3 regions of the Methylobacterium sp. NMS14P genome follow, and region 1 is predicted to be linked to each of the others. Evidence: riboswitches for the same ligand, from Rfam matches in the RefSeq annotation. Region 1 holds a riboswitch; each other region holds the start of a gene.
The links. Region 1 has a riboswitch for cobalamin ahead of LOK46_RS07770 (TonB-dependent receptor). Riboswitches for the same ligand answer to the same signal wherever they lie in the genome.
Positions count from the first base shown of each region.

Region 2: another riboswitch for cobalamin. It lies ahead of LOK46_RS04555 (TonB-dependent receptor); the one in region 1 lies ahead of LOK46_RS07770 (TonB-dependent receptor).
Region 3: another riboswitch for cobalamin. It lies ahead of LOK46_RS16795 (CbtB domain-containing protein); the one in region 1 lies ahead of LOK46_RS07770 (TonB-dependent receptor).

Region 1 covers NZ_CP087106.1:1,648,191-1,654,804, forward strand. The annotation lists gene LOK46_RS07750 (ABC transporter ATP-binding protein) at 1-597, shown strand, start outside; gene LOK46_RS07755 ((2Fe-2S) ferredoxin domain-containing protein) at 617-1,402, shown strand; gene LOK46_RS07760 (hypothetical protein) at 1,426-1,773, opposite strand; gene LOK46_RS07765 (hypothetical protein) at 1,844-2,317, opposite strand; cobalamin riboswitch at 2,933-3,143, opposite strand; cobalamin riboswitch at 3,417-3,614, shown strand; gene LOK46_RS07770 (TonB-dependent receptor) at 3,738-5,879, shown strand.
Region 2 covers NZ_CP087106.1:957,835-964,448, forward strand. The annotation lists gene LOK46_RS04545 (RluA family pseudouridine synthase) at 1-947, opposite strand, end outside; gene LOK46_RS04550 (NUDIX hydrolase) at 1,090-1,524, opposite strand; cobalamin riboswitch at 1,662-1,854, shown strand; gene LOK46_RS04555 (TonB-dependent receptor) at 2,140-4,323, shown strand; gene LOK46_RS04560 (PepSY domain-containing protein) at 4,317-5,789, shown strand; gene LOK46_RS04565 (TonB-dependent receptor) at 5,802-6,614, opposite strand, start outside.
Region 3 covers NZ_CP087106.1:3,499,720-3,506,333, reverse strand. The annotation lists gene cobN (cobaltochelatase subunit CobN) at 1-330, opposite strand, end outside; gene cobW (cobalamin biosynthesis protein CobW) at 377-1,411, opposite strand; gene LOK46_RS16805 (DUF1636 domain-containing protein) at 1,408-1,809, opposite strand; gene LOK46_RS16800 (CbtA family protein) at 1,802-2,554, opposite strand; gene LOK46_RS16795 (CbtB domain-containing protein) at 2,571-2,753, opposite strand; cobalamin riboswitch at 2,789-2,983, opposite strand; gene LOK46_RS16790 (discoidin domain-containing protein) at 3,145-4,509, shown strand; gene LOK46_RS16785 (S10 family peptidase) at 4,532-6,124, opposite strand; gene LOK46_RS16780 (DNA polymerase III subunit chi) at 6,124-6,576, opposite strand.

The DNA.
Region 1 (6,614 bases):
CAGTCCGTTGCGTCTGGGGAGGTCGCACTCGACGGCAGCGCATTGACGTCCCTGAAGGCGGCCGAGCGCGGACGACGAATCGGTTATCTGCCACAAGCCTTCCAGCCGGCCTGGGACTATTCGGTGCGCGAGGTTGTCGAACTGGGAGCAAGCCGGGCGATCGGCGCCTCCGTTCGTATCCCGGCCGTGCTCCGCGATCATGAACTCGGAGATCTCGCCGACCGCCCCTGGTCGCGTATCTCAGGGGGCGAGCGTGCGCGAGCGTTGCTGGCAGCGGTCCTCGTCGCCGCCCCGCCTGTGCTGCTGGCAGACGAGCCCGGCGCCAGCTTGGATATCGGTCATCGGATCGATCTGATGCGCCGCCTACGCCTCCATGCGCGGGAGGCCGTCGTCATCGTGGTCTTGCATGATCTCGAGCGGGCTGCGTGCGATTGCGATCGCCTTGTCCTGCTGGAGCATGGTCGCGTTGTCCTCGACGGCGAAGCGTCCACTGTAGCCCAGGCGCCCGATCTCGACCGCGTGTTCGGGGTACGGTTCGCACGCCGGCCTGCTGATCCGGATGCAGACGCGCTCGTGACGTTTGCACCGGCATCGTGACGAAGAGGCTCAGAGACGCATGGCGGTAAATCTCGCAGATGGCCATGAGGGTCGCGTCGCCGTTATCCTGGTGGCGCGCGGTGCGATCGCCGCGGCGCCGCGATCAGAGATGGAGAACCTCGCGAGGCAGATCGCGGAGCTTCCCGGCGTCACGTTCGCGACCTACGCCTTCACCGAGCAGGGCCTCCCGCCATTGCGTGAAGTGGTCGCCGATCTTCGCAAGGGTCCGTACGATGAAATTCGGTTGGTGCCGCTCATCGTCCCCATGGAACCGAATTTCCGCGCATGGATGACCCGCACACTCATACGGTGGCAGTCGGGTTGGGAAACGGGAGGGCCTTGTGTCCGCATCGGGCCAGGGCCGACGGTTGGCCCCAACATGCTGGCCCTTGTGGCTGATCTAATTGGCCTCGCCGGGCTGCAGCCGTCGTTCACACCTCCTGCCAAGTCCTTGCCCCCAGCGGGTTCGGTGGTCGCGGCCGCAACGCGACGCGTGCTCGTTTGCCAGGGTTCTCCCTGCAACGAGGCCGGCGCGGCCGCGATTTGGGGTCATCTCCGTAACGCGCAGGAACGCCTTGGCCTGCGCACGGCGGGGTGCGGAACGATGAGCGCGACCACAAGCTGCCTCGGTCCCTGCAGCCTCGCGCCGGTAGTCCAGGTCTGGCCAGAGGGAACGGTCTACGGAGGCGTGGACGAGGAGGGTATTGACCGGATCATAGCCGAGCATCTTCTTGCTGATATTCCTGTGGCAGACCTCGTCTATCCGGCTGATGGGCGAAAGCACGTCCTGCGACCACGAAGATGATCGGCCCCGCCCGGATCCATGTCTCAGACGGCCTCCTCGACGGATAACAGACGCGCCGCATAATACCGGCCCACTGTCTCGATCATCGGAGCGAACTGCCAAACGATTGAAGGAACGAGGGCCTCGACATGCAGGCTGTCCTCGTTCACCTGAATGACGCCGCTTCCTCTCTGGCCGTAGCCGCCGACTGTGAAGCCGCGCCTATTGCCGAACCATTCATCGAACTCAACGATGATATTTTTTCGCTCCAAATCTTGAAGAGTCCAAATCGTGCGCCGTTCGAAGCGCCGGCGGGCCTCAGACAGTCCGATGTTATGGTGCAGGGTCAAAGCAAGGCGCTTCGGTATCATCGGAGAACGATGGATATTCATCGAGATTGACCGCATTGGGTGGTAATTCCTGGGTTACAGCCTGTGCTAGCGCGTCAGTTTTGCATTCGATTCAGCGTTCATCGGCCTCAGGATCGTTCGTCAGTGCGGTCACGAGTGCGAACACCATCGCGAGAGCAGGTGTCGGGAAAGCCTCGGCGACATGCCTCCGATAAGCATTCGCCCCCCAGGAACGCCACACGGCACAATGAAAGCCCTCCTCAGAACGACCTCCCGTGTGCACCTGCCATGACCATCCAGGTAGGATGCGTTGCAACAATCCTTGCGCGGCATCTAGGCTTGCGGTGAAGGCGGGACAGCTATCCTTGCCAAGGCGGAGAACCGTACCGTCTGGGCTGTGGCCCCAAAGCATCTTGGTGCCGTCGCGATATGGCCGCCACTCGATCCGGTGGATGACCGTGTCGATCTGGCAATCCAAGTCGCGATCTGGTCCTTCAGTCTCGCGCAAGCGCACGATCAGTCCGCGCAGCACTGTAGGCCGAGGTGCTTCCATGCCGCGTCGCGTTTCCGTCGCCTGAACCTGCATCAGGCATCCCTAATAGTCAGCGCACTCGAGCGGCGGCGAAGCGGCCGGCACTCGCCTGCAGGTCGCTTCGCCATGAACCGCATCACGACAGCAGCCGTGAATTGAAGTCGAAACAAAAAATTTGCTGCGACCCGGATAACAGGCGTGCGATTGTCATTCGAAGGATAGGGGAGGCTGATTGGCCAGTATCGGATGCTGCACGACACCACATATCGCTCGTGAGGCGGGCCAATAATCAGGAATGGATATTTGTATCGGCACCATATACGATCGCCTGTTTCATGATCGCTTGCAGAGCCACGCGGCTGAAGTTGCGGGACGGACGTACTACCGAATTGCTTATCTTTTTCGGCGCATGTTACCCCGGGACCACCCGGAGAACTGCGAGCACCGCGCACCACACAACCTGGTCGACCGAACCCGACGTTGGGGTCAAGTCTCTCCGACGTCGCGAGGGAGTCGGCATGGGGAAACAGTACACAAGGGTGGATATTTGACACCGACCGGACCCCAATCGACAAGGGGCAGAGGTCAGGCGGACGCATTGCATCTAGGCGCGGGCAAGCCAAGCCGGCATAGCCGCTGCAAGCGACCCACCGGGACACCCCGCCCGAGAGACGTTCATCGATCGAGGCAGGTCTCCTGGCTCACGGGTCACCGTCTCTGCCTGGCCTTCCCGGCGCGAACGCCAGTGACCATTGTCGACAAAGACTCACCGCTTACAGTTGCGGGGGCAGCTCCGGCATCGCCCTTTCAGGCTCACCGAATTCCCTCTTAGCCTCGAGCCAGCAAGCCGGTTCGAGGAACCACGATAGCCAAGCATGGCGCGAAGCTATGCGGTTTGTCAAAGCGGCTTGTTGATATGCCTCGGGTACGGCCGACCGAGCCAGCGACCAGGGCCCGTTGCGAGCTTTAGGCAGATCGATCGAAATGCGTCGAGACCGATCGTTCAGAAGATCCCGAACGATCCGAGGCGGTCAGTCGCCCGCCGTCGAGGGTGGCGACATGCGGGAGTCGCCGCCCCGACACACCACCCGGATGAAAATGCGAGTTCAAACGTAACCGCAGTATCGAGCCTTGACGGCGAGCGTTACCCGAATGCTAAGCTTTGCTGGACGGTTCCCCTCGGGGATCAAAAGGGAACGTGGTGAGGGGGCAGCCCTGAAGCCACGGCTGCCCCCGCAACTGTAAGCGGCGAGCCCAGCACCACCGCGTCACTGGATGCGTGTCATCCGGGAAGACGGTGCAAGGGCGGCGACCCGCGAGCCAGGAGACCTGCCGTCAGTCGTGGTCACACGCGAAACGCGTCGGGCGGGGTGTCCTGACGGGTGTCGAAGCGCTGGGCTCTAGCCGGGCGCGACGACTTCGTTCGCGGTGACGTGCCACTGCCGCCGTTGAGGCTCCCGTGTCCCGTCGTTCAATGCGTGCCCTGCTCGCGCTATCCGGTTGCAGCCTCGCTGCGCTGTCGACCGCCTCCCATGCTCAGGACCGTACTCCCCAGGCCGCTTCCACCTCCGAGACGACGTTGGAGGAGATCTCGGTCACCTCTGAAACGGCAGCTGCAAAGCCGCAGGCTGCACCTGCCGCAAGCGCCGGATACGTCGGCGGTGTCACCGGTATCGGCGGCTCGTTGCTCAGCGTGGATTCGGCTAGCGCCGGGATCCTGACTGGGGCGCAGGTCAACAACCGGCCCGTCACCCGCCCCGGCGAGGTGCTGGAGGCCGTCCCGGGGCTCATCGTCACGCAGCACTCGGGCGAGGGCAAAGCCAACCAGTTCTTCCTGCGCGGCTTCAACCTCGACCACGGCACCGACATCGCCCTGTTCCTCGACGGCATGCCGCTCAACATGCGCACCCACGCCCACGGGCAGGGCTACGCCGATATCAACTTCCTGATCCCCGAGCTCGTCGGCGCGGTGGAGTTCCACAAGGGGCCGTACTTCGTCCGCGACGGCGATTTCGCCTCCGCCGGCTCGGTGCGCATCGACTATCTCGACAGCGTGCAGAAGAACCTCGCGCTCACCTCGATCGGCTCGTTCGGCTACAAGCGCGCCCTTTCCATCGCCTCGACCCCGTTCGCTGACGGCAACCTACTCGTCGCCGCCGATGCGCAGGTCTACGACGGGCCCTGGACTGTGCCGGATGCGCTGCGCAAGATCAGCACGGTCGCCCGCTACAGCCAGGGCACGGCGCTCGACGGCTTCTCCGTCACCGGCATGGCCTACGCAGCCCGGTGGACGGCCACCAACCAGATCCCGGAGCGGGTCGTCGTCTCAGGTCTGATAAGCCGGTACGGCACGATCAACCCGACCGACGGCGGTGACACCTCTCGGTTCTCCCTGTCGGGACGGTTCAGCGCCACGGACGACACCGGCGTGACGCGGGCCTCGGCTTACGTCATCCGCTCGCAGCTCAATCTGTTCAACGACTTCACCTACTTCCTGAACGACCCGGTCAACGGCGACCAGTTCCACCAGCTCGACCAGCGGATTATCGGCGGCGGCGAGGCGCTGCACATCTTCCAAGGCGACCTGTTCGGCCTGCCGATGGAGAACGAGATCGGCGTACAGACCCGCACCGACTCGATCCGGGTCGGCCTGTTCAACACGACGAACCGGCAGTACCGCTCCGGCGTGCTCGACGACCGGGTGCTGGAGACGAGCGGCGCGTTCTACTTCGACAACCGAGTACGCTGGACCGACTGGCTGCGCACCAGCCTCGGCTTCCGGGCCGATGGCTACTACGCGAACGTCGTCTCGGACACGCCGGCCAATTCCGGCCGCGCGCGCGATGGCATCGTCAACCCGAAGCTCGGCCTGACGCTCGGCCCCTGGTTCGACACTGAGCTGTACGTGAACTACGGCGGCGGCTTCCACTCGAACGACGTGCGCGGCGTGACTGCCACCGTCGACCCGACGAGCTCGCTGTTCAACACGACCCGCTCGCCGTTCCTCGTGCCCTCGACGGGTTACGAGATCGGCCTGCGCAATCGCTCCATCGCCGGGCTGGAGACAAGCCTCGCCCTGTTCAGGCTCGATTTCGCCTCCGAGAACCTGTTCCAAGGCGACACCGGCACGACCGAACCGAGCCGCCCGACTCGCCGCTTCGGCGTGGAATGGACGAACCGCTACGCGGTGACACCGTGGCTCTCGCTGGAGGGCGACCTGACGATCACCAACGCCCGCTTCTCGGACTACGACCCCGTGGGCAACCGGGTCCCAGAGGCCCCTACCACCATCGCGTCGGCGGGCGTCACCTTCGGCGAGCCGCTCGGCTGGTTCGGCTCCCTACGCCTCCGCTACTTCGGACCGCGCCCACTGATTGAGGACAACTCCATTCGTTCGCGCCCGACCGCACTCCTCAACGGTCGGATTGGCTACGCCTTCGAGAACGGCGTCAGCGTCTCGTTGGACGTGCTGAACCTGACGAACAGTAAGTCCGATCAGATCACCTATGCCTACGTCTCGCGCTTGCCCGGCGAGCCGGCCGAGGGGCTGATCGACCGTGTGCTTCATCCGGTCGAGCCCACGGCGGTGCGTCTCACCATCGCCGGGCGGTTCTGATGCGTCGCCATCAATCGGGTGACGTTGCGAACGAGCCCACAAAGCATCTGAAACCGGCATCGGTTCGCGATGGCGTCGGATCCATGCGCTGCGGCGACGCCGGGCGCCGCGCTTTGACGGCTCGCGCGCATCGATACGTAGCTGTTATCGAGCCGTTGTTGGAGGCCATCATACGTGATCAAGGGCGCTCCGCTCAGGCCGTCGCGAATGAACTGACGCGCCGCGCCGTCCGAAAACCACGCGGCGGAGTGATCTGGACATCGGCGGACGCGCAAAAGCTTCTACGCCGCTTAAGCATCGGCACGAAGATACATCATCCCGGTGAGCGGGCGAGTGCCCGAGGGGATCGCGCTGAACCCGGGATCCTCGTCCCAAAGACCCCAGATGGGCCCTGCCACGTGAAAGGGCCGGCGGCAAAGCAGGCCTCGACCTTGGCAACAGCACGATGAAGATGCCGAACGGGTCGATCCGGTCGATCCCCCGGGGCGGCTTCAAGATCCCGAACCGGCGGCGGGCGGGATCGGCGGAGGCGCCGGGCGCGGAATGTCGGAACTCCGCGAGCATGTGGCTGAGCTAGGGATCGAGCGCGACTACGCCGACGCGTAGACTCAACCTGAGGTGCGATCCCGCCCAGACATGCGTAGCAACTAGGCCCAACGCCGACAGATATCCAACGCTCTCTGATGTCCTCGCATAGATACGCCTTGACTAGGAATCGATGTTGCTGCGTGGGTC
Region 2 (6,614 bases), 690 kb from region 1:
CAGTAGATCTTCCGCGCCGCCCGGGACCGGAAGCTCTTGGCCAGCGTCGCGGCGGCGAGCCGGGTCTTGGCGATGATCAGGCACCCGGCCGTGTCCTTGTCCAGCCGGTGAACGAGGCGCGGCTTCTGGCCGTCCGGACCCGTGAGGGCGGCGAGCAGGCCGTCCACGTGCCGGACCGTCCCCGAACCGCCCTGGACCGCGAGGCCGAAGGGCTTGTTGAGGATCATCATGTCGGCATCCTCGTAGAGGATCAGCGACCGGATGAAGGCGGCGTCGTCCTGCTCGCGGGCGGCGCTGCGCGGCCGCTCGGTGGGCTGGTCGAGGCGCAGCGGCGGCACGCGCACGCTCATGCCCGGCTCCAGCCGGTCGTTCGGCTTGGCGCGCTTGCCGTCGACCCGCAACTCGCCCTTGCGGACGATGGTCTGCACGCGGGTGAAGGGCAGGAGCGGGAAGCGGGCGGTGAGGAAGCGGTCGATCCGCATCCCGGCCTCGTCCGGCTCGACGGTCAGGGTCTGCACGCCGGAGGCGAGGGTCGCGGAGGCGGCAGCGCGCTGCTCGCGCCGGGTCGGACCCGGCGCGGGGGCAGAAGCGGGGGCAGGGGCGGTGGCGAGGACCGGGGAGGGGGCCGCCGAGCGCCTGGCCGGCGGCCGGCTGCCGGGCTTGCCCGCCGCGGCATCGCGCGGTGCGGCGGCGTCGCGGCGCGGCTTCGGCGGCCGGGCCGGCGCCGGGGCCGCAGCGGCCTGCGCACCCCAGGGATCGCGGGTGCCGGCATCCTCGCCGCGGTTGCGGGCCGCGCGCTCGGCGGCGTCGCGGGCGCTGGTGCGCGGGCCCGTGCGGGCGCGGCCGTCGGCCTGGGCCTTGCCGCCCCTGAACTTGCTGGTGCTGAACTTGCCGGCCTGAGGCTTGCGCCCCTTCGGCCCGCCACTTTTGGGAGGTCGTGTCGTCATGCTTCCGCCGGCACCCGTCTTCGCGTCGGACGGAGCGTCCGGGCGCGTGGGCCGCGGCGTCGCGGACGTCCGGACCGATGGGATTGCCCGGCTGTAGCATCGCCCGCGCCGAGCGGCAAAGGCGGTGGACCGGCTCGGTCCGTCAGGGCTCCGCACCCCACGCGTCGCGGAGCGGGGCCTTCAGGCCGGCGGGGAAGAGATCCGGACCGCCCGGCACGTCGAGCCCGTCCAGATCGCACCACCGCGCCACGCAAGCGGTGCCGGAATCCTCGTGGAAGACGAAGCGCTCCTGCCCGTCGAACCGCCCCGGCGGCAGGGCGACGGGGAACAGGAACAGCACCTCGTGACCGACCTGCCCCTCATGCGTGAAGATGTTCTCCATGACGCGGGGGCCGCCGAGCACCGAGACGGTGACACCGAGCTCCTCCCGGAACTCCCGGATCAGGGCGTCCTCGACCCGCTCGCCGAACGCGACGCTGCCGCCGAGGGGCCGGACGCCTTTCAGCCGCCCGTCATCCGCGCGGACCTCCGCCACGAGCAGGCTGTTGCCGCGCCGGGGCAGACCCAGCGCCTTCACGCGAATCTCCGCAGGGGGCCGCCAGACCGTCATCCCGCACGGGCTAGCCCGCCGTCGGTGAGGCCGCAACGGGCCGACGTGCCGCGCGCCGATCCACGGCAACAACCGGACATACGGTTGACGCCCGGGCACGCTGCGGCCAAGCTGTGCGCGACGGTTCCCCTCGGGGATCAAAAGGGAACGCGATGAGGGGCTCGCCCCGAAGCCGCGGCTGCCCCCGCAACTGTAAGCGGCGAGCCCTTCACCACCACGTCACTGGGTCACCCCGGGAAGACGGTGCGAGGGCGGCGACCCGCGAGCCAGGAGACCTGCCGTCAGCCGTGGTCACACGCGAAACGCGCCGGGCGGGGTGTCCTGGCGGGTGTCGAGGCGCCGCCAGTCCCGAGGGGAGGCGGTCGCCGAGGCCTCGTTCGCGGTGACGTGCCACAGCAAGCGCGCCCGCGACGCCGTTCCCCATGCCCGTCTCCGCCGTCCCGAACCACTCGAGCCCTGTCGCAGGACGCCGTCGCGCGCCCGCGCAGGCAGAGGCTGCCGGACAGCGGTCGCATTGTAATGTTATTACAATGCTTGTACGACGCGGGGGCCGGCGCGCGCCGTGCACGGACCGCTTCTCCCATGTCTCCATCGACCTATCGCTCCTGCCTCGGCGGGCGGGCCCCGCTCTGCGGCGTTCTCCTCGCGCTCCTCGCCAGTCCGACCGCCGCCCAGGACGCGGTCACCCTGGACGAACTGTCCGTCGCCGGCGCGGGCGGTGACCCGGGCCGCCTCCCGCCGAACGGCCTCAACCTGCGCACGCCCGACCGGACCGCGAGCCGCCTCGGCCTGACGCCGCTGGAGACGCCGGCCAGCCTCGACATCGTGTCGGGCGAGACCGCGCGGCTCCGCGGCCAGGACACGATCGCCGAGGCCGTGACCCAGGACGCGACCGGCATCACCACCATCGCGGCGCCCGGCAACGGCAACGGCGCGTTCACGTCCCGCGGCTTTGCCGGCCCGAACTCGATCCAGCAACTCTACGACGGCACGCGCTTCTACGTCGGCGCCAATACCGTGACCTTCCCGTTCGACACGTGGAACGTCGAGCGGATCGAGGTGCTGCGCGGGCCGTCCTCGGTGCTGTACGGCGACGGCGCCATCGGCGGCGTCATCAACGTGGTGCCCAAGAAGCCGGTCTTCGTGCCGATCAACGCCGCCCGCGCGGTCATCGGCACCGACGGGGTCGCGCGGCTCGCCCTCGATTCCGGCGGCCCGCTGGGCCAGGCGGAGTACGGCGACACCTTCGCGTACCGCCTCAACGTCAGCGGCAACCGCGCCGACGGCTGGATGCGGCCGGAGGGCGATTTCCGCAACCTCGCCGTCTCCGCAGCCCTGCTGTTCCGGCCGAGCGCCGACCTCGCCTTCACCCTGAGCCACGATCTCGGCTACCAGGAACCGGCCCGCTACTGGGGCACGCCGCTCGTCGAGGGACGCATCCCGGATCTCATCCGGTTCAACAACTACAACGTCCGCGACGCGAAGATCACCTGGGCCGACAACTGGACCCAGCTCAAGACCGAGTGGTCCCCCTCGGCCGACATCACGATCCGCAACACCGCCTACCGGCTCACCAGCCGGCGCCACTGGCTCGACGTCGAGCAGTACAGCTACAACCGCGGCACCGGGCTCGTGGACCGGGGCGACTACCTGGAGATCTACCACAGCCAGGAGCAGGTCGGAGACCGCCTCGACGCGACCTTCCGGGGCAGCCTGTTCGGGTTGCCGAACCAGTTCGTGGCCGGCTTCGACGTGAACCACATCGATTTCCGCCACACCAACAACTTCTACTTCGACCAGACCACGAGCGTCCCGCTCACCGGCTACGATCCGGGCCTGTTCCCGCAGAACGGGCGGGCCCGTCCGGCCTACGCCACGCAGACGAGCCAGGCCTCGGTCTTCGCCGAGGACCGGCTGATCCTGTCGGACAAGCTCTCGTTCCTCACCGGCGTGCGCCTCGACGTGCCGACGCTGAACCGCGAGGATCTGCAGACCGGATCGCGGTTCGAGAAGACCTACCGGGCGCTGGGCTACCGGTTCGGCCTCGTCTACAACCCGACGCCGGACAGCGCGCTCTACGCCCAGTACAGCTTCGCCACCGACCCGGTGAACAGCCTGATCACGCTGTCGCAGTCGCTGGCCGGCTTCAAGCTCGCGACCGGCGATCAGGTCGAGATCGGCGCCAAGGGGCTGGCCTTCGACGGCGCCCTGGAATGGACCGTGGCGGGCTACCGGATCGTCAAGGACAACCTGATCTCGGCGATCCCCGGCCAGCCGACGCTCTCGACGCAGGTCGGGAGCCAGTCCTCGCAGGGCTTCGAGCTGGCGCTGGGCTGGCGGTTCGCGCCGGGCTGGCGCCTCGACGGCAACCTTGCGCTCCTCCACGCGCAGTACGACCGGTTCGACCAGACGGTGGGCGGCGCCACGGTCTCGTATGCCGGCAACCAGCCGATCGACGTGCCCGAGCGCGTGGCCAACCTCTGGCTGACCTGGGACGTCGCCCGCGACTGGACCGCGCGGGTCGGGCTGCAGAACGTCGGGCAGGTCTACAGCGACTTCGGCAACACGGCGCGTCGCCCGGCCTACAACCTCGTCAACGTGGTCCTCGACCATCAGGTCACGGCGGAGTCGCGCCTGTCCCTGCGGGTCTACAACCTGTTCGACAAGGTCTACGCGATCTCGGGCAACGCCGTGAACGGGGTCGGCACCAACTGGCTGCTCGGGCGCCCGCGCTCGGTCGAGGTCGCCTACACGGTGACGTGGTGAGCCTGCCGCGCCGGCTCGGCAAGGCGGGACGGCGCTGGCTGCTCCTGTTCCACCGCTGGGCCGGAATCGCCGCGGGGCTGCTCTTCGCCCTGTGGATCGGTTCCGGGCTGGTGATGCTCTACGTGCCGTTCCCGGCGCTCACCGCGGCCGAGCGCCTGTCACGGCTCGGCCCGATCGCCTGGGACCAAATCATGGTCTCGCCGGATGACGCTCTCCGCGCCGGCGGCCTCGGCGGCGTGCCGGCCGCCTTCGGCCTGGAGATGCGGGGCGGGGAGGCCATCTACCGGATCGCCGACCGCGACGGCGGCCGGGCCACGGTCTCGGCGCGGACCGGCGCGCGCCTCGGGCCGGTGACGCCGGAAGACGCGCGGCGTCTCGCGGGGGAGGGGACGCTGGAGGCGCGCGTCGAGCCGGTCGAGCGCGACCAGTGGACCGTCACGGCCCGGTACGACCCGCTCCGCCCCTTCCTGAAGGTCGCCCTCGACGACCCGGCGGGGACCGAACTCTACGTCTCGCGGGTCACCGGCGAGATCGCCCTCGACACGACCCGGTCCGAGCGGGCCTGGAACTGGGTCGGCGCCGTGGCGCACTGGATCTACCTCACGCCGCTGCGCGCCCGGGCGGAGCTGTGGCGGACGGTCCTGCTGTGGCTGTCGGGCCTCGCCGCCCTGGGGGCGCTGAGCGGGCTGGCGATCGGGATCTGGCGCCTGCGCCTCCGGCGGCGCTACGCGGGCGGGGCCGTCACGCCCTATCGCGGGCTCGCCCGCTGGCACCACCTGTTCGGCCTCGCCGGCGGGATCGGACTCAGCACCTTCATCCTGAGCGGCTGGATCTCGATGAACCCGAACCGCTGGTTCGCGTCGACCGCGGCGCCCGACGCCATCCGCGCCGCCTATGCCGGACAGCCGCAGGGCCTCGGCCTCACCGCCGAGGCCCTGCGCGGCTTCGCGGGGCCCGGGACGCGAGCGCTGCGCTTCGCCGCGATCGGCGGAGCATGGTGGATCGTCGCCGACGGCCCGGCCGGCGTCCCGGCGCGCCGCGCGGATGACGGCGCGGCCCTCGATGCCGCCGCGATCGCGCGTGCCGCGGCCCCGACGCTGCCCGGCGGCGGGTTGCGGGCGGCGGAGCGCCTGAGCGCCTACGACCTGTACTGGTACCCGCACGGGTCCGATCCGCGGCCGCTCCCGGTGCTGCGCCTGCGGTTCGGCGACCCGGACGCCACCTGGCTCCACGTCGATCCCCGGGACGGAACCATCCTCCAGCGCCTGGACCGCTCCGGCCGGATCAACCGCTGGCTGTTCGACGCGGCGCACCGCCTCGATCTGCCCGGGCTCACAGGCAACCGCCCGCTCCACGACGCGGCCCAGTGGATCCTCAACCTCCTGGCGGCCGGGATCGCCGTGACGGGGATCGTCGCGGGCTGGCGCAGGCTGCGCCGCGGCCAGCCGGCTCCGAAACCTCGATGACCGACGCGGCCCTCAGAACCGCGCGGTCAGGAACAGCCGCACGTTCCGCCCCGGCAGCAGGATCTCGTCCTTCTTGAACGAGGTCGAGTTGCGGATGTCGTCGTTCAGGAGGTTGCGGCCCTGGACGCCGAGGGTGATCGCGCTCGCCCCGTAGACCGCGGGATCGACGGCCTTGGTGTAGCTCAGCTCGGCGCGCAGGTCGTCGTAGCCGGGGGTCGGCGTCTCGTACACGGCCGTGGCGTCGTGGCTGAAGGCGTGGAGCAGGTTCACCCGCGCGAACCACCCGTCGGCCCGCAGGTAGACGCCGCCGCCGAGCCGGTAGGGCGGGATGCGCGGCACGTTCGCGCCGTTGTCGAACTGGGCGCGGACGAAGTCGAACTGCGCCTCGACGCCGGCGAAGCCGTTGCCCACCGGCACGAGGTCGTACTGGCCGATGATCTCGGCGCCGTAGAAGGTCGCGTTCTGCTGCTGGTAGACGATCTGCCGGTTGTCGGTGCCGACGCCGCAGGACGCGAAATCGTCGTCGCAGGTCAGGCCCGTGTAGTTCCGGTAGATGAAGCCGGTGTAGCGCGTGAAGTAGCCGGTGGCGTCGAGGCGGAACGGCCCCTCGGCCCGCCGGATGCTGGCCTCGACGGTCCGGGCGCGCTCCTTCTTGAGATTCGGGTTGCCGATCTCGAAGGTCGCGGTGGCGTCGTGCGGGCCCTGCGAGAACAGCTCGTAGCCCGTGGGCCCGCGCTCGACGTAGGAGCCGGTGAGGCTCGCCACGAAGCCGTAGGGCAGGTCCTGCAGGGCGCCGATGCTGGCGCTCTTCGGGGCGAAGCGCCG
Region 3 (6,614 bases), 1.9 Mb from region 1:
GAGAACGACACCCTGCGCCCGCGCGGCCTCGGCGCAGCGCTCGATCCCGTAGCGCCAGTAATCGAGCCCGCCGAGGCAGCGGATCACCACCACCTTGGCGCGCGCCACCACGCGCTCGACGTAGAGGTCGACCGAGAGCGGGTGCCGCAGCTTGGCGAGCTTCGCGAGCCGCAGGCTCGGCAGGCCGGGCTCCGCGGCGTGGGCCTGCCCGACCGAAGCGAGGTCGCTGTCGGTGAATGACAGCACCACGAGGTCGCCGGGCTCCTGCCCGAGATCCACGGCCGCCTCGCCCTCGTCGAGGGAGACGGCATCGATGCGCACGAGGTGCACCGCGGCGGCCCCTAGAGCGAGTCCGGGCGGGCGTGCGCGACCGGCCTCATCCCGCGAGGGCCGCCGCGACGGCGTCCTTGTCGAAGCCCTTCAGGCCGATCACCACCAGCGTCCCGTCGCGGGCTTCCCCGGCCCGCCAGGGGCGGTCGAAATGATGGGTCACGCGGCGGCCGACGCCCTGCACCACGAGGCGCATCGGCTTGCCCTCGACCTCGGCGAAGCCCTTGATGCGCAGGACGCCGGCCGCCTCGGCCGCCGTCTCGACCCGGGCCGCGAGATCCCCCGCGGTCACCGCCGCGCGCACCGGCAGCGCGACCGTCTCGAAATCGTCGTGGTCGTGGTCCTCGCCCTCTCCGTGATGCGAGGGGCGGGCGTCGAGATCGTCCTCGGCGGCCGCGCCGAGGCCGAGCAGCACCCGCGGGTCGATGGCGCCGTTCTCGGTCTCGACCACTTTCACGGCGCGGGGCAGGTGCCCCTCGACCTCGGCGCGGACCCGCGCCCGGGTCGCGGCGTCGATCAGGTCGGCCTTGTTGACCACCACGAGGTCGGCGCAGAGGAGCTGGTCCTCGAACACCTCCTCCAGGGGGTTGTCGTGGTCGACCGACTGGTCGGCGGCCCGCTGGGCCGCCAGGGCCTCCGGATCCTCCGCGAAGGCGCCCGAGGCCAACGCCGGGCCGTCGACCACCGCGACCACGCCGTCGACGGTCACCCGCGAGCGGATCGCCGGCCACTGGAACGCCTGGACCAGCGGCTTCGGCAGGGCGAGGCCGGAGGTCTCGATCAGGATGTGCTCCGGCGGCTCGGCGCGGCCGAGGAGGGTCTCCAGCGCCGGCACGAAATCGTCCGCGACCGTGCAGCAGATGCAGCCGTTCGGCAATTCGACGATGGCGTCCTCGGTGCAGCCCTCGACGCCGCAGGCCGCCAGGAAGGACTTGTCGAAGCCGATGTCGCCGAACTCGTTCACCAGGATGGCGAGGCGGCGCCCCTTGGCGTTCTCGACCACGTGGCGGACGAGGGTCGTCTTGCCGGCCCCGAGGAAGCCGGTGACGATGGTGCAGGGGATCTTGTTGACGAGGGTCATTCCGCGGCCTCCAGGGTGCCGGCGGGGAGCGGGCGGGGTTCTGGGAAAGGGGGGATGCGGGCGATCACGCCCTTGCGGAACGCCTCCGGACGCTCGCGCCAGGGCACGATGCCGTCCGGGGTCGCCGCGTAGGCCGCGAGCCCGCCGAGGATGATCTCGGCCGAGGCGGCCGGATCCATGTCGCCGTAGACGTAGGTCCAGCGGTCGGCCGCGGCGACCGCCACGGTGCAGGGCCGCTTGCAGACCGACAGGCACTCCACCGCCTCGACCCGCAGGTCCGGCGTGCCGCCGCTTTGCGCTCGGAGCGCCTCCAGCAGGCGGGCCCCGGCGCGGGGCCCGTCCGGGTCGTCGTCCGGGCGGCGGCAGGCGGTGCAGACGTAGAGCACGGTCTCAGGCACGGGCCGCCCCCCGATCAGCGCCGCGGGCGAAGGCCTGCCACGCCCAGCCGAGCCCGAGCCCGATCAGGATCCAGAACACGAAGCTGATGGCGAGCGACCGGGCGGCGAACTGGGCGGCGAGCGCGGCCGGGAGTTCGGACGAGGCCTCGGGCGCCTGCGGGGCGCCGACGACGTGCGGGGTGATGATCAGGACGAGCCCCCCGAGGATCGTGATCAGCGCGCGGCGGATGGTGATCAGGTAGAGTCCCATCCCGGTCGCCGCGGCGGTCATCACCCACCACGCCTGACGCGTCGCGAGCGGCGCTGCCGCGCTGCCGGGCAGTTCCGGCGGCAGGCCGAGGCCCGGCGCGAGGGCGACGCTGGCGAAGCCCGCCACCGCGAAGGCGAGGCCGACCTGCGGCGTGGGTTCGCGGCCGCAGGCGAGCATCACCGCGCCGAGCAGCAGCGCGTAGCCGACGCCACCGACGAGGGTCGCGAGCCCGGTGAAGGCCATCCGCGGCAGGCCGGGGCCGGGCTGCCATTCCGGCGCGGCGTCGGGCGCGGCGTGGTCGTGCCCGGCATGGGCCAGCACGATCGGGAGCGCCTTGATCGGGAGCGCCTTGGCGGCCTGACGCGGCGCCTCTTGCTGCTCGTAGCGCTCGGCCGCCACGATCAGCGGCGAGGTCAGCGTGAGTTCGAGGCCCGTCACGACGGCAGCCGCGAAGAAGCCGGCGGCGAGCGCCGCCGACAGGAGCCGGATGATCATCCCTGGTCCGGGGACGTCAGTGGCAGGGGAAGTTCTGGGTGTGTCGGAAATCGTGCGCCGCGTTGTGGAGCGCGATCGCCGGCGAGAAGCCCGCCATGAACAGCAGGCCGAGGCCCAGCACGGCCGCGAACGCGACGGCGATCGGGCGCTCCGATGAGCGGGTGCCGGCGGCGACGGGGGCGAGGGTTTGCGTCGTCATCAGAAGCGTCTCCAGCCGCCCCACCGGCGGCATTGCGGGATCCTGTCGCGACGGCAGGTCTCCTGGCTCGCGGCTCGGCGCGCCCACCGCCTTCCCGGATCGCTCCGGTGGCGCATGGCGGGCGCTCGCCGCTGACAGTTGCGGGGGCAGCCGCGGAATCGGGGCTTCAAACCCCTCACCGCATTCCCTTTTCACCCCGTCTCCGGGGCACCGTCGCCCGGCCGTTGTAGACGCATGACCGCCGGGACACAACGGAGCGGCGCCGGATCGCGACCGTTTCCCGCGCCCGCCCCGCTATCGGGGCGGGCTTGACGGCCGCGCCCCGGAGCGGGCACCGCCGCACCCGATACCCGCCCGGCCCCGGCGCGGGCCCTGAACTCCCGGAGACCCGATGGCCCCGACAGACGATCCGACCCCGGTCCTCGTCGATCTCGCGGCCGGCCGTGACCGGCGGATCGTCTCCGATGCGGCGACGGGAACGACCTGGCTCGAGGTCGACCTCGGCGGCCGGTTTCCGATCCACTCCGTCGCCCTGCGGTCGGGGGAGGCGGCGGTTCCCCCGGAGCCCGGCGACGTCGCGGTGGCGGTCTCGCAGGACGGCGCGACGTGGACCGAGCCGGACCTCGCCGGCTGGACCGCGACCCCGGACGCCCTCGTCGCCGCGATCGTCCCCGACGAGCGGGCTTGGGCGCGCGCGGTCCGGATCGCCGCGCCCGCACCGGCTCAAATCATCGGCGTCGGGATCCGGGCCGACGAGGCCGCGGTCGACCTGATCGCGCTGCGGGCGATGCTCGGCCTCGACGTGACGCTCCTGAACGAGAAGTCCGGCGCCAACGTCTACGTCACCTACAATCTGCGATCGGCGCCCGACCGCGCCAGCCACGCCCTGGTCGGCCTGTCGCTGTTCGAGAACGGCGCCTTCGGCAACTGCCTCGTCCAGTACATCATCGCGGTATCGATCGCGAAGGCGCTCAACCTGAAATACATCAAGGTACCCAAGGTCGACCGCAGCAAGGTGATCTTCCTGACCGAGCGCCTGACCTGCGACGGCATCACCTTCATCCCGCCGGACGAGCCGCTGCCGCCGGACGGCTACTTCCTGTCGGGCCTGTTCTTCGACCCGACGCAGTTCGAGCGCGTGACCGCGCTGCGGGGACCGACGGACTCGCGCGCGATCGTGCAGAGCGTGATCCGGCCGCTGTTCAACGGCCTGCCCGAGACCTTCCCGGCCAAGCCCGACGACCAGCTCCTGATCCACATCCGCTCGGGCGACATCTTCAGCACCTGGGTCGATCCGCACTACCCGCAGCCGCCCTTCGCGTTCTACCGGATGGTCATCGACCGGTTGCTGGCCGAGGGCCGGATCCGCTCGGTCAAGCTCGTGTTCGAGAATCGGCTGAACCCGGTCATCGCGGAGGTGGAGGCCTACGCGGAGCGACGCGGCCTGCCGGTGGAGATCCAGAGCGAGTCGCTGATCTCCGACGTCGCGGCCCTGGTGAACGGCCGCTATCTCGTCTTCGGGCTGGGCACCTTCGGGCCGGGGATCTGCCACCTCTCGGATCGGGTCGAGCAGGTTTTCTACTTCGCGTCGAACTGGCCGCAGGGTTTCCAGTCGATCCCCACCATCGGCAAGGTCGTCGAGGTGCGCGATCTCGAGGGCCGCTACATGAAGGTCGGGGAGTGGCAGAACACCGAGGCACAGCGCCGGATGATGGTGGAGTACCCGGCCGAAGCCCTCGCCTTCGACGACGCGTGACCGCTGCGCCGGGCCGGAGACGCTACGGCGCGGTCCTGAGATGCTCGGCGGGGGCGCCGGCCGGACGGGTCGCGCCGGCGTCGCGCACCTTCAGGGCGTCCGTGTACATCCGCTCGACGTCCGCCTTGAAGGCGGCGCGCGAATCCGGTCGCGTGTAGAACATGTGCCCGCCCGGGTAGACCGCGAGGCTCAGGCGACCGGCCGCGTAGGCGGGGACCTGTGCCAGCAGGAGCTTCGAGGCGAAGTACGGCGTCACCAGATCGGTGAAGCCGTGCGCCACGAGGACGCGCAGGTGCCCGTCGAGGGCCAGATCGCCCTTCAGGTTCGACAGGACCTCCGGGGCCTGCCGACCCGAGCCCCAGCTCCAGCCGCGGTTGACCGCGTTGCTCAGCAGCTCGTAGCGCATGTTGGTCACCGGCCACTTCAGCGTGCGCGCGTAGAGGTCGAGCATCGCGCTGGTCAGCGGCGCTTGGAGGGCCGTGAGCTGCGGATCCTCGAAGCTCGACTGGGCGGCGTCCGGATTCGGGTCCCAGCCGGTGATGCCGGTGTCGTAGGCGCTGGTCACGCGGCCCTCGGAGCGGTCGATCTCGCGCTGAACGCTCCGGGTCGAGAGGCGCGCCGCCTGCGCGCGCACCAGGGCGGGGTCGAGGCCGACGAGGGGCGCGACCTTCTCGGTCATCCGGGCGACGGCGGCCGTGTCGCTCGGCCCCTTGAGCAGGTCGCTCAGGTACGGGCCCGAGGCGTAGGCCTCCGCGTCGCCGAGCAGGGTGGGCGTCGGCACCGTGCCGGCCCGCTCGAGGGCGCCGGCCGCCAGCGAGGGCAGCTTCAGCACGTAGCCCCACGGGTTGGCCCGCGGCGTCTCCAGCCACGCGAAATCGAGCACCGGCGACAGCAGCACCATGCCGGACAGGCCGACGCCGATCTCCTCCTGGAGTTTCTCGGCGATCAGCGGGCCGCGGAAGCCGCCGTAGCTCTCGCCGACGAAGAATTTCGGGCTCGCCATGCGGTCGTTGACGCGCAGGTAGCGGGCGACGGTCGCCGCCAGGGTCGAGGCGTCCGAATCGACCGACCAGTAGGCCTTGCCGTTCCCGTCCGCGGCCCGGCTGTAGCCGGTGCCGACAGGGTCGATGAACACGAGGTCGGTGAAACCCAGCCACGTCCCGTCGTTGGGCGTCAGCGTCACCGGCTGGGACGGGCTGATGCTGTCCCCGCCGACCGGCAGCCGCCAGGGCCCGATCGCCCCGATGTTGAGATAGGCCGACGCGGCGCCCGGGCCGCCGTTGACCGCGAAGGTGACGGGACGCTCCCGGCCGGCCTGCGGCGCCATCGTGTAGGCGACGTAGGCGATCTCGGCCTGAAGCTTTCCCGCCTCGTCGACGAGGGGCAGGCTGCCGGCCGTTGCGGTGAAGTCGAGGGTCCGGCCGTCCGGCAGCGTCACGCTCTGCTTCGTCGTCGCATCGGGCGGCAGGCGGCGCCCTTCCGGGCCGCGCGGCGCCGGCTTGGCCTCCGCGGGATGCGGGTGCGGCGCGTCCTGGGCCAGCGTGGCCGAGGGCGCGGCCAGAGTCAGGGCGAGGGCGAGCGCGGCGCGCCCGAGACGTGCGTGGGGGGCCACCATCAAGCCTTCTTGTTCCAGCGTCCGGAATCGTCCTGCTGCCAGTAGGCCACCGCGTGACCGGCGTCCTTGGCCTGCTTCCACTGCTCGCGGGCGCGCAGGAGCGCGTCCTGATCGGACCCGTCGAACAGGATGCAGATCCGCTCGTACTGCCCGGCGTCGGGCGGCAGGTCGGCGCCCTCCACCAGGAAGCGGATCGAGGCCGCGTTGGGATTCACGTCCCGGAGCGTGAGCACCACCGGCTGGCTCGCGGAATCGGGCTCGCGGTCGGTGCCGTGCGGCAGGAAGCTCTCGTCGGAGTAGGTCCAGAGGTGGTCGTCCAGCGCCTGCAGGCGCTCCTCGCTCGCCGCCTGGATCGCGGCCTGCCAGCCGCGGTCCAGCGACCGCTCGACGAGGTTCGGCAGCACCTTCTCCAGGGGCTGCCGCTGCATGTGGTAGAAGAGGATCTCGGTCACGACGCCGAGGATATAGGGCGCCGGGCCGCCGCGCGAGC